DNA from 2 places in the Pseudomonas cremoricolorata genome. Region 2 is predicted to be linked to the other one. Evidence: riboswitches for the same ligand, from Rfam matches in the RefSeq annotation. Region 2 holds a riboswitch; the other holds the start of a gene.
The links. Region 2 has a riboswitch for cobalamin ahead of LK03_RS18100 (CbtB domain-containing protein). Riboswitches for the same ligand answer to the same signal wherever they lie in the genome.
Positions count from the first base shown of each region.

Region 1: it holds a riboswitch for cobalamin, as region 2 does, so the genes downstream of both, LK03_RS16840 (ABC transporter substrate-binding protein) here and LK03_RS18100 (CbtB domain-containing protein) in region 2, are expected to answer to the same signal.

Region 1 covers NZ_CP009455.1:3,702,580-3,706,729, forward strand. Annotated here, with positions in the region: gene LK03_RS16830 (ABC transporter ATP-binding protein) at 1-376, opposite strand, end outside; gene LK03_RS16835 (FecCD family ABC transporter permease) at 373-1,368, opposite strand; gene LK03_RS16840 (ABC transporter substrate-binding protein) at 1,389-2,396, opposite strand; cobalamin riboswitch at 2,524-2,722, opposite strand; gene LK03_RS16845 (DUF1624 domain-containing protein) at 2,750-3,916, opposite strand.
Region 2 covers NZ_CP009455.1:3,989,459-3,993,608, forward strand. Annotated here, with positions in the region: gene cobW (cobalamin biosynthesis protein CobW) at 1-1,001, opposite strand, end outside; cobalamin riboswitch at 1,102-1,309, opposite strand; cobalamin riboswitch at 1,372-1,599, shown strand; gene LK03_RS18100 (CbtB domain-containing protein) at 1,710-1,895, shown strand; gene LK03_RS18105 (CbtA family protein) at 1,906-2,595, shown strand; gene LK03_RS18110 (cobalamin biosynthesis protein) at 2,597-2,998, shown strand; gene cobM (precorrin-4 C(11)-methyltransferase) at 3,032-3,778, shown strand; gene LK03_RS18120 (response regulator transcription factor) at 4,051-4,150, shown strand, end outside.

The DNA.
Region 1 (4,150 bases), 290 kb from region 2:
CATGGTCTTGGCCTGCGAACGGCGCCAGGGCCGACAGCCAGGGCGTGCGGCCTAAGGCGACCGCGTCATACACGCGGATCGCCTCGTGGGTATCGGCCTGCTGCTCGACCAGCGCCAGACGCTGCGCCACCCGCCGGCGCGGCAGGCTGTCGAGCGGCTCGCCGAACAACTGCACGGCGCCGCTGCTGGGCGCACGCAGGCCGGCCAGCAGCTTGAGCAGGGTGGATTTGCCCGAGCCATTGGGGCCGACGATGCCCAGGGTTTCGCCGGCCAGCACCTGCAAGTCGATGCCGTGCAGCAACTGATGGCCGCGCACGCGCAGGCCCAGCTCGACGCAGCGCAACGGCGCCAGGTGCACGTCGCTGAGGTTGCTCATCGTGCCCCCCGACGGCTGATCAGAATCAACGCGAACACTGGCGCGCCAATCAGCGCGGTGACCACGCCCACTGGAATCACCTGGCCAGTGATGAGGGTGCGCGACAGCACATCGGCGCTGATCAGGAACAATGCGCCACCCAGGGCGCTGGCCGGCAGCAGGCGGCTGTGACCGGGGCCCAGCAGCAGACGCAGGGCGTGTGGAATCACCAGCCCGACGAAGCCGATGGCGCCGACGATCGACACCATCACCGCGGTGACCAGCGCCGCGCAGCTGATCAGCAGCAACTGGGTACGGCGCACCGGCACCCCCAGCGAGGCCGCCGAATCGGCACCGAAGGTGAAGGCATCGAGGCTGCGCCGGTGCCACAGGCAGATCGCCAGGCCCAGCAGCGCCACCGGCAGTGCGAGGCTGACCGACGGCCAGCGCACGCCACTGAGATTGCCCAGCAGCCAGAACAGAATGCCCCGCGCCTGCTCGGCGGTGGCCGATTTGGTGATGAGAAACGCGGTGATGGCATTGAACAGTTGCGAGCCGGCGATACCGGCCAGAATCACCTGGGCATTGTTGTGCGTCGGCCCTGCCGCGCGGGCCAGCAGCAGCACCAGGGCAAAAGCAAACAGCGCGCCGATGAAGGCGCCCGCCGAGAGCGACAGCGCCGCTCCGCCAATGCCCAGCAAACCGACCGCCACCGCGCCGGTCGAGGCGCCGGCGGACAGCCCGAGCAGGTAGGGTTCGGCCAGCGCGTTACGCAGCAGCGCCTGCAGAATCACCCCGCAGGTCGCAAGGCCCGCGCCGCACGCCGCAGCGACCAGCGTGCGTGGCAGGCGGTAGTTCCAGACGATGCCGGCGTCGATCGGGTCGAGCGGGTAACCGGCCTGCCACAGATGATTGGCCAGCACCTGGTACACCAGCTTGAGGGAAATCGGCGTTTCGCCGATGGCGACCCCGGCCAGCAGCGCCGCCAGCAGGGCCAGCAGCGCCAGCGCCATGGCCGGCAACAGGCGCGCACTCACGGTGCGGGCTTACCGCTGGCGAAGGCGCTGGACAGCGTCTCCAGACCTCGGAACAGGCGAATACCGGCCTGCATGGCCTCGGCGTCGAGGACGATGATGCGCCCGGCCTTGACCGCGTCGAGGTTCTTCGCCACCGGATCGCTACGGAGAAACTCCAGCTTCTTCTGGTAGTCGTCGGCGGGGAAGCGGCGGCGGTCCATGCGCGCGATGATCAGCCAGGTCGGATTGGCCTTGGCCAGGGTTTCCCAACCCACGGTCGGCCATTCTTCGGTGGACTCCACCACGTTGCGCACGCCCAGGGTCTGCAGCATGAAGTCGGCCACGCCCTGACGCCCGGCCACGTAGGGGTCGATGTCCAGATCGGCGCTGGAGAACCAGAACAGCGCGGTGGTGCCCGACAGGTCCTTGCCCGCCAGGCGCTGCTTGGCCTGGGCCAGGCGTGCCTGCAGATCGGTATTGAGCGCGGCGCCGCGGTCCTGCACGTCGAAGATCTCGGCCAGCTGGCTGACGCTCTTGTAGATGCTCTCGACCTGGAACTGCTGGGTGCGCGTGCCATCGGCGCCGGTGAGGTTGTCCTTGCCTTCGCAGTCGGAGGGCAGCAGGTAGGTGGGAATGTTCAGCTCATGGAACTGCTCGCGGGTGCCGACCACGCCTTGCGCGCCAACCATCCACTCGAACTGCGCGGTGACCAGTTGCGGGCGTTTGCCGACCACGGCCTCGAAGCTTGGGTCGTTGTCGGCCAGGCGCTCGACCTTGTCGTTGAGGGTCTTGAACTCGGGCAGCACGTCGTTGAACCACAGCGAGGTGCCGGCCAGCTTGTCGCCCAGGCCCAGCGCGTAGAGGATTTCCGTGCCGGCCTGGCCGATGGTCACGGCGCGCTGCGGGGCGTGGGCGAAGCTCAGCGGCTGGCCACAGTTGTCGATCTTGAGCGGGTAGTGGGTGGCGGCTGCCTGGGCCAGGCCAGACAAACCCAGGCCCGCGAGCAGGGCGGCGAAACGTAGCATTGGGCGATCTCCTATCGAATACAGCGGCAGGGCTGCGACACGGACAGGCATCGTCGAGGCCGCCTGCGCAAAGGCAGGCGGCGCCACCCTGGGAAGGGTGCAGATGGCCGTCCCGGACACCCCGCCGGTCGGTGAATGTGTGCCGGCAGGTCTCCTGACTGATGCGTCTTCGCCCGGCTCCAGCCTTCCCGGGCGCAGGCCCAGTGGCATCGATGGAGCAGGCTCGGCACCTACAGTTGCGGGGGCAGTTCCGTTTAGCTCAGCCGTTGGCGAGCCACGGATTCCCTATTAATTCCTGGGTGGAAACCGGCGGCCGGCATGGTAGACCATCGGCCGCTGGCAGGGAACGGCTTTCACAGGTATTTGAGCCAGGCGATGTCGCGCCGGCGCGCCTTGAGCCGAGCGAAGGCACGCACCGGAGGGTACAGCGCCACGCTCAGCAGCACGGCGCACAGCCACACCGCGCCCATGCCGTCGAAGCCGAAGTAGTCGCCCTGGTTCAGACCAAAGATCGCCACGCACAGCACATAGGCCACTTTCAGTACGTACAGGTGCAGCAGGTAGAAAAACATCGGCGCCGCACCCAGCACCGCCAGCACCCCGACCCAGCGCGCCTGCCCGGCGCGCTCGAAACCGCGCAGCAGCAACAGGCCGCAGCCCAGGGTCAGGCACAGGAACAGCAACGACGGCGGGTACTTGGTGATGTTGAACAGGCTCATCAGCGTCTGCACCAGGCTTGGGTAGCTGTTCCACGGCGCCTCGCCATAGCCGTTGATCAGGCGCAGCACCACGAAGCCCAGCAGCGCCGCGGCCGCAGCCAGCAACAGACGCCGCTGGCGCACCTGGGCATTGGCGCCACGGGCGAACCAGGGGCCCATGGCATAGCCCAGGGCGATCACCCCGATCCACGGCAGCAGCGGGTAGGAGGTGCGCAGGCGCATATGTTCGGAGACGTCGAGCCAGCCACGGTCGTGGAGGATCGCCCATGGCACGTGCATCAGCGAGTCTGCGCCGAAGTGCACACCGTCGAGCAGGTTGTGCCCGGCGATGATCAGCACACCCAGGGCGATCAGCGCTGATCGCGGCAGCCACACCAGCGCGGCGAGGGCGATCATGCTCAGGCCGATGGCCCAGATCACTTGCAGGTAGACGACGCTGGGCGGCAGCTGGAAGGTCCAGGCGAAATTGACCACGGTGAATTCCAGCAGCACCAGGAACAACCCGCGTTTGAACAGAAATGCCGAGACCGCCTGGCGGCTCTGCTGTTTTTCGCCATACAGCCAGGCCGAGAGACCGGTGAGCAGGACGAACACCGGGGCACACAGGTGCGCCAGGGTACGGCTGAAGAACAGCACAGGTTCGGTGCTGGCCACGGCCATGGGGTCACCGACCTGGTGATGCAGAAAGAAGGTTTCGCGAACGTGGTCGAGCAACATGAAGAGCATCACCAGGCCGCGCAGAGCGTCGATGCTCTGCAGGCGCTGGGTGAGCAGGGTGGGAGTGGCATTGGCACTTGTCATGGGCAATCGCAGGCAAGGGGTTGATGGCAAACGAAATGTTATCTTATATCGTTTACCGCGACAGCCACTACGCTTTTTTCGCCTGAGTGAAGAATTGTCCTACACAGGTCAAGCCTTACGACCCTGGTCATGCTAGGGTCGAGCACTCACTGCGAAACGCCTTGCCAGCGCTGAAACGGCGTGGAACGTCGCAGCGCCTGATTGACTCCAAGCCCCATCACCACGAGCCGAATC
Region 2 (4,150 bases):
AGGCGCGTGATGCGCGCTTCATCGCTGCGCCATGGGCGGTCGAAGTGCTTGTCGAAGCGGCTGCCAACGCCCTGGATGAGCAGGCGCATGGGTTTGCCGGGCACTGCCGCGAAGCCCTTGGCGCGCAGGATGCCGAACTCGGCCACCAACTGGCCCAGCGCATCGAGCAGCAGGCGCTCGTCGGCTTCGGGCAGGTCGAGGGAAATCGAATCGAAGGCGTCGTGGTCGTGGTCGTCGTGCTCGCCGTCTTCGTCGTGGTGCGAATCGTGGTGGGTGCGGCGGCCATCGATGTGCACCTCCGACTCGGCGCCAAGACCCAGCAGCACCTCCAGCGGCAGACGACCGCTGCTGGCTTCGATCACTTTCACCGCAGGCGGCAGTTCTTCCTGCACCTCGGCGCGGACCTTGGCCAGGCCCTCGGCGTCGATCAGGTCAGCCTTGTTCAGCACCACCAGGTCAGCACTGGCCAACTGGTCGGCAAACAGCTCGTGCAGCGGCGATTCGTGGTCCAGATTTGGGTCGAGCTTGCGCTGGGCGTCGACCTGGTCGGGGTAGGCGGCGAAGGTGCCGGCGGCGACCGCCGGGCTGTCGACCACGGTAATCACCGCATCGACGGTGCAGGCATTGCGAATTTCCGGCCACTGGAACGCTTGCACCAAAGGTTTGGGCAAGGCCAGGCCACTGGTTTCGATGAGGATGTGGTCCAGGTCGCCCCGGCGCGCCACCAACTCGCGCATCACCGGGAAGAACTCTTCCTGCACCGTGCAGCACAGGCAGCCGTTGGCCAGTTCATAGACCCGGCCGGTGGCCTCCTCTTCGCTGCAGCCGATGCTGCATTGCTTGAGGATGTCACCGTCGATACCCAGCTCACCGAACTCGTTGACGATCACCGCGATCCGCCGGCCCTGGGCATTGTCGAGCATGTGCCGCAGCAACGTGGTTTTCCCCGAGCCGAGGAAGCCGGTGACGATGGTAACGGGGAGCTTGGCCAGTGTTTTCATGGATCGGTGCCCTTGGCAGGATGGCGCGGGCATGCGGGACGATCGCCTGCGGCCAGGCTGGCCGAGCGTGCTCGCCACCGGATCACCCCGCCCGGTTGATAGTCGAAAGCCGTCCGAGGCAGGTCTCCTGGCTTGCACCGGGCTCATCAAGAGCTTGGACATCGACGCCTTCCCGCAGCTGCGCAGTGGCCGTGTCGATGTGCTTCGGTGCTTACAGTTGCGGGGGCAGCCGCGGCCTTTACCGCGTTCCCGTCTTAGCTCGGATGGGCAAAGACAGCCACCCGAGAACCTCGAAGCGGCAAGGCTACGCAGTGCCTGCCAGACGGTCAACCGCTGGCGGTGATTGACGGGAAATACGCCCCATGATTTGCTAGCGCACTTACGTTCAGGTGCCCCTTGTATTGGGGTGAAACGGGAAACCGGTGCGTCCGTGCTGCCCAGGCAGACAGGACAAGGCCGGTGCTGCCCCCGCAACGGTAAGCGAGCCAGGCGTCTTGACCACTGGGCCACTGCAACGGCCTGGGAAGGACGATGCCACGCACTGGAAGCCCTGCTTCCGCTCGCCAGCCCGGAGACCGGCCTGATGCGTCGATCTACACCCCGCGGTGGGCGGGCGCTGTCGTCTGCCTCAGTGCCGTCCGGTGCTGGGGCGTTCGCGCGTGGCCTGCCTTCGAAGAGTCTGTCTTTCAGTCAGCAGAGGAACGCGTCATGCCCATCACCAGCGCCAAACCTACCCTGGTCACCCCCACCACCCTGAGCCAGCGCATCACGGTCGCCCTCGGCGCCAGCCTGCTGGGCCTGTGCCTGGTGTACTTCGCCGGCTTCTCGCACATCGAAGCGGTGCACAACGCCGCCCACGACACCCGCCACAGCGCCGCCTTCCCCTGCCACTGAGACCGCCGCCATGATCACTCGTATCGCCCGCACCGCCGGGTTCAGTGGCCTGCTCGCCGCGCTGCTGCTGACTGCGCTGCAAAGCCTGTGGGTCAGCCCGCTGATTCTCCAGGCCGAAACCTTCGAGGTCGCCGAACCGGTGGCCACGCAGCACGAACACCCCGAGGGCGCCGCTACTCACGAACACAGCGCCGAAGCCTGGGCGCCGCAAGACGGCTGGCAGCGGGTACTGTCGACCACAGGCGGCAACCTGGTGGTCGCGGTCGGTTTCGCCCTGATGCTGGCCGCGCTCTATAGCCTGCGCGAGCCGAACAGGGTTGCCACCGGCGCGCTGTGGGGGTTGGCTGGCTTTGCCGTGTTCTGCCTGGCACCGACCCTGGGCTTGCCGCCGGAATTGCCGGGCACTGCCGCCGCCGATCTGGGGCAGCGACAGACCTGGTGGATCGCCACCGCCGCTGCTACCGCAGCAGGCCTGGGCTTGATGGTCTTCGCCCGCTCGTGGCTGTTCAAGCTGCTCGGCGCTGCCTTGCTGGTAGCGCCGCATGTGGTCGGCGCACCGCAACCGGAAATGCACGCAAGCTTGGCCCCCGAGGCCCTGGAGGCACAGTTCAAGCTCGCTTCATGGCTGACCAACGCCGCCTTCTGGCTGGCCCTGGGGCTGCTCAGCGCCTGGTTGTACCGGCGCGGCGCGCGTGCCTGACATGCCCGCTGAGCCGGCGCTGTATGCCGGCTTCGGCTGTCAACGCGGCTGCTCGGTGCAGGCGCTGTCGGCGCTGCTGCACGACACCTTGCACCAGCAGGGTCTGGCGGTTGCCTCGCTCAAGGCCATCGCCAGCATCGACCTGAAGGCTGCTGAACCGGGACTTGTAGCGCTGGCCGCGCAGCTGGGTCTACCGCTGCTGACCTTCGATGCCGCCACGTTGAACGGGGTCGTCGTCCAGCTTAGCCAACGCTCGGCCAGCGCCTTCGCCCACACCGGCTGCTGGGGTGTGGCCGAGAGCGCCGCGCTGGTGGCCGCCACCTGCGCCGAAGGGTCAGCGCGCCTGTGGGTCGAGCGGCGTGTCGCAGGCAAGGCTACCCTTGCGCTGGCTGGACGCGGATAATCGCGCCCTTTCGACCCGCAGCAAGGACTTTTCATGACGGTCTATTTCATCGGTGCCGGCCCTGGCGACCCGGAGCTGATCACGGTCAAGGGCCAGCGCCTGATCCGTCAGTGCCCGGTGATCATCTACGCAGGCTCGCTGGTTCCAGCGGCGGTGCTTGAAGGGCACCAGGCGCTGCAGGTGCTCAACAGCGCCGAGATGAACCTCGAACAGATCATCGAGGCCATCGACCACGCGCACCGCCAAGGCCAGGACGTGGCTCGCGTGCACAGCGGCGATCCGAGCCTGTATGGTGCCATCGGCGAACAGATCGCCAGGCTGCGCCTGCTCGACATTCCTTACCAGATCATTCCCGGTGTGACCGCCACCGCGGCCAGTGCCGCACTGCTGGGCTGCGAACTCACCCTGCCCGGCGTCGCGCAAACGGTCATCCTCACCCGCTACGGCGACAGCTCACCCATGCCTGCGGGTGAACAACTGGCCGATCTGGCCCGGCATGGCTGCACCCTGGCGATCCACTTGGGCGTCAGGCATCTGCCGCAAATCGTCACCCAGTTGCTGCCGCATTACGGTGCCCGGTGCCCGGTGGCAGTGGTGCACCGTGCCACCTGGCCCGACCAGGACTGGGTGCTGGGTACGCTCGAAGATATCGCCGACCTCACCAACGCCAAGGGCTTTCGGCGTACTGCGCTGATCCTGGTCGGTCCAGTGCTGGGCGATGCGCCGTTCTCCGAGTCGGCACTTTACCGCGCCAGCCACGCCCACCTGTATCGCCCCTGAGCCGCAACGCTCACCCGTTGCACCTCGCCTGCACTGCCGGGAAGGCGCCTTCCATCGTCTCCCCTGCGTAGGACGTCAGGCGTCGCCTAGACTGCACTCATCACCTTCGCTTGTAGGATTTTTCGTCAGATCATCAAGGCTTTTTCAACACTTCTCTGTCCGCCATTACTAAGCCGCCAGATTCGACGTATGGTGCGCGTCCTCTGCTGAGGCAGCGACGTGTTCCTGGGTGATTTCAGGAAACGGACCACCTTTCCGACAGGAGTTTTCCCATGACAAGCGTACTGGTAGTCGATGACCACGCTGCCATTCGATTTGCCGTAAGCATGTTGCTCGAGAACCAGCATTTCGACCTGGTCGGCACCGCCAGCG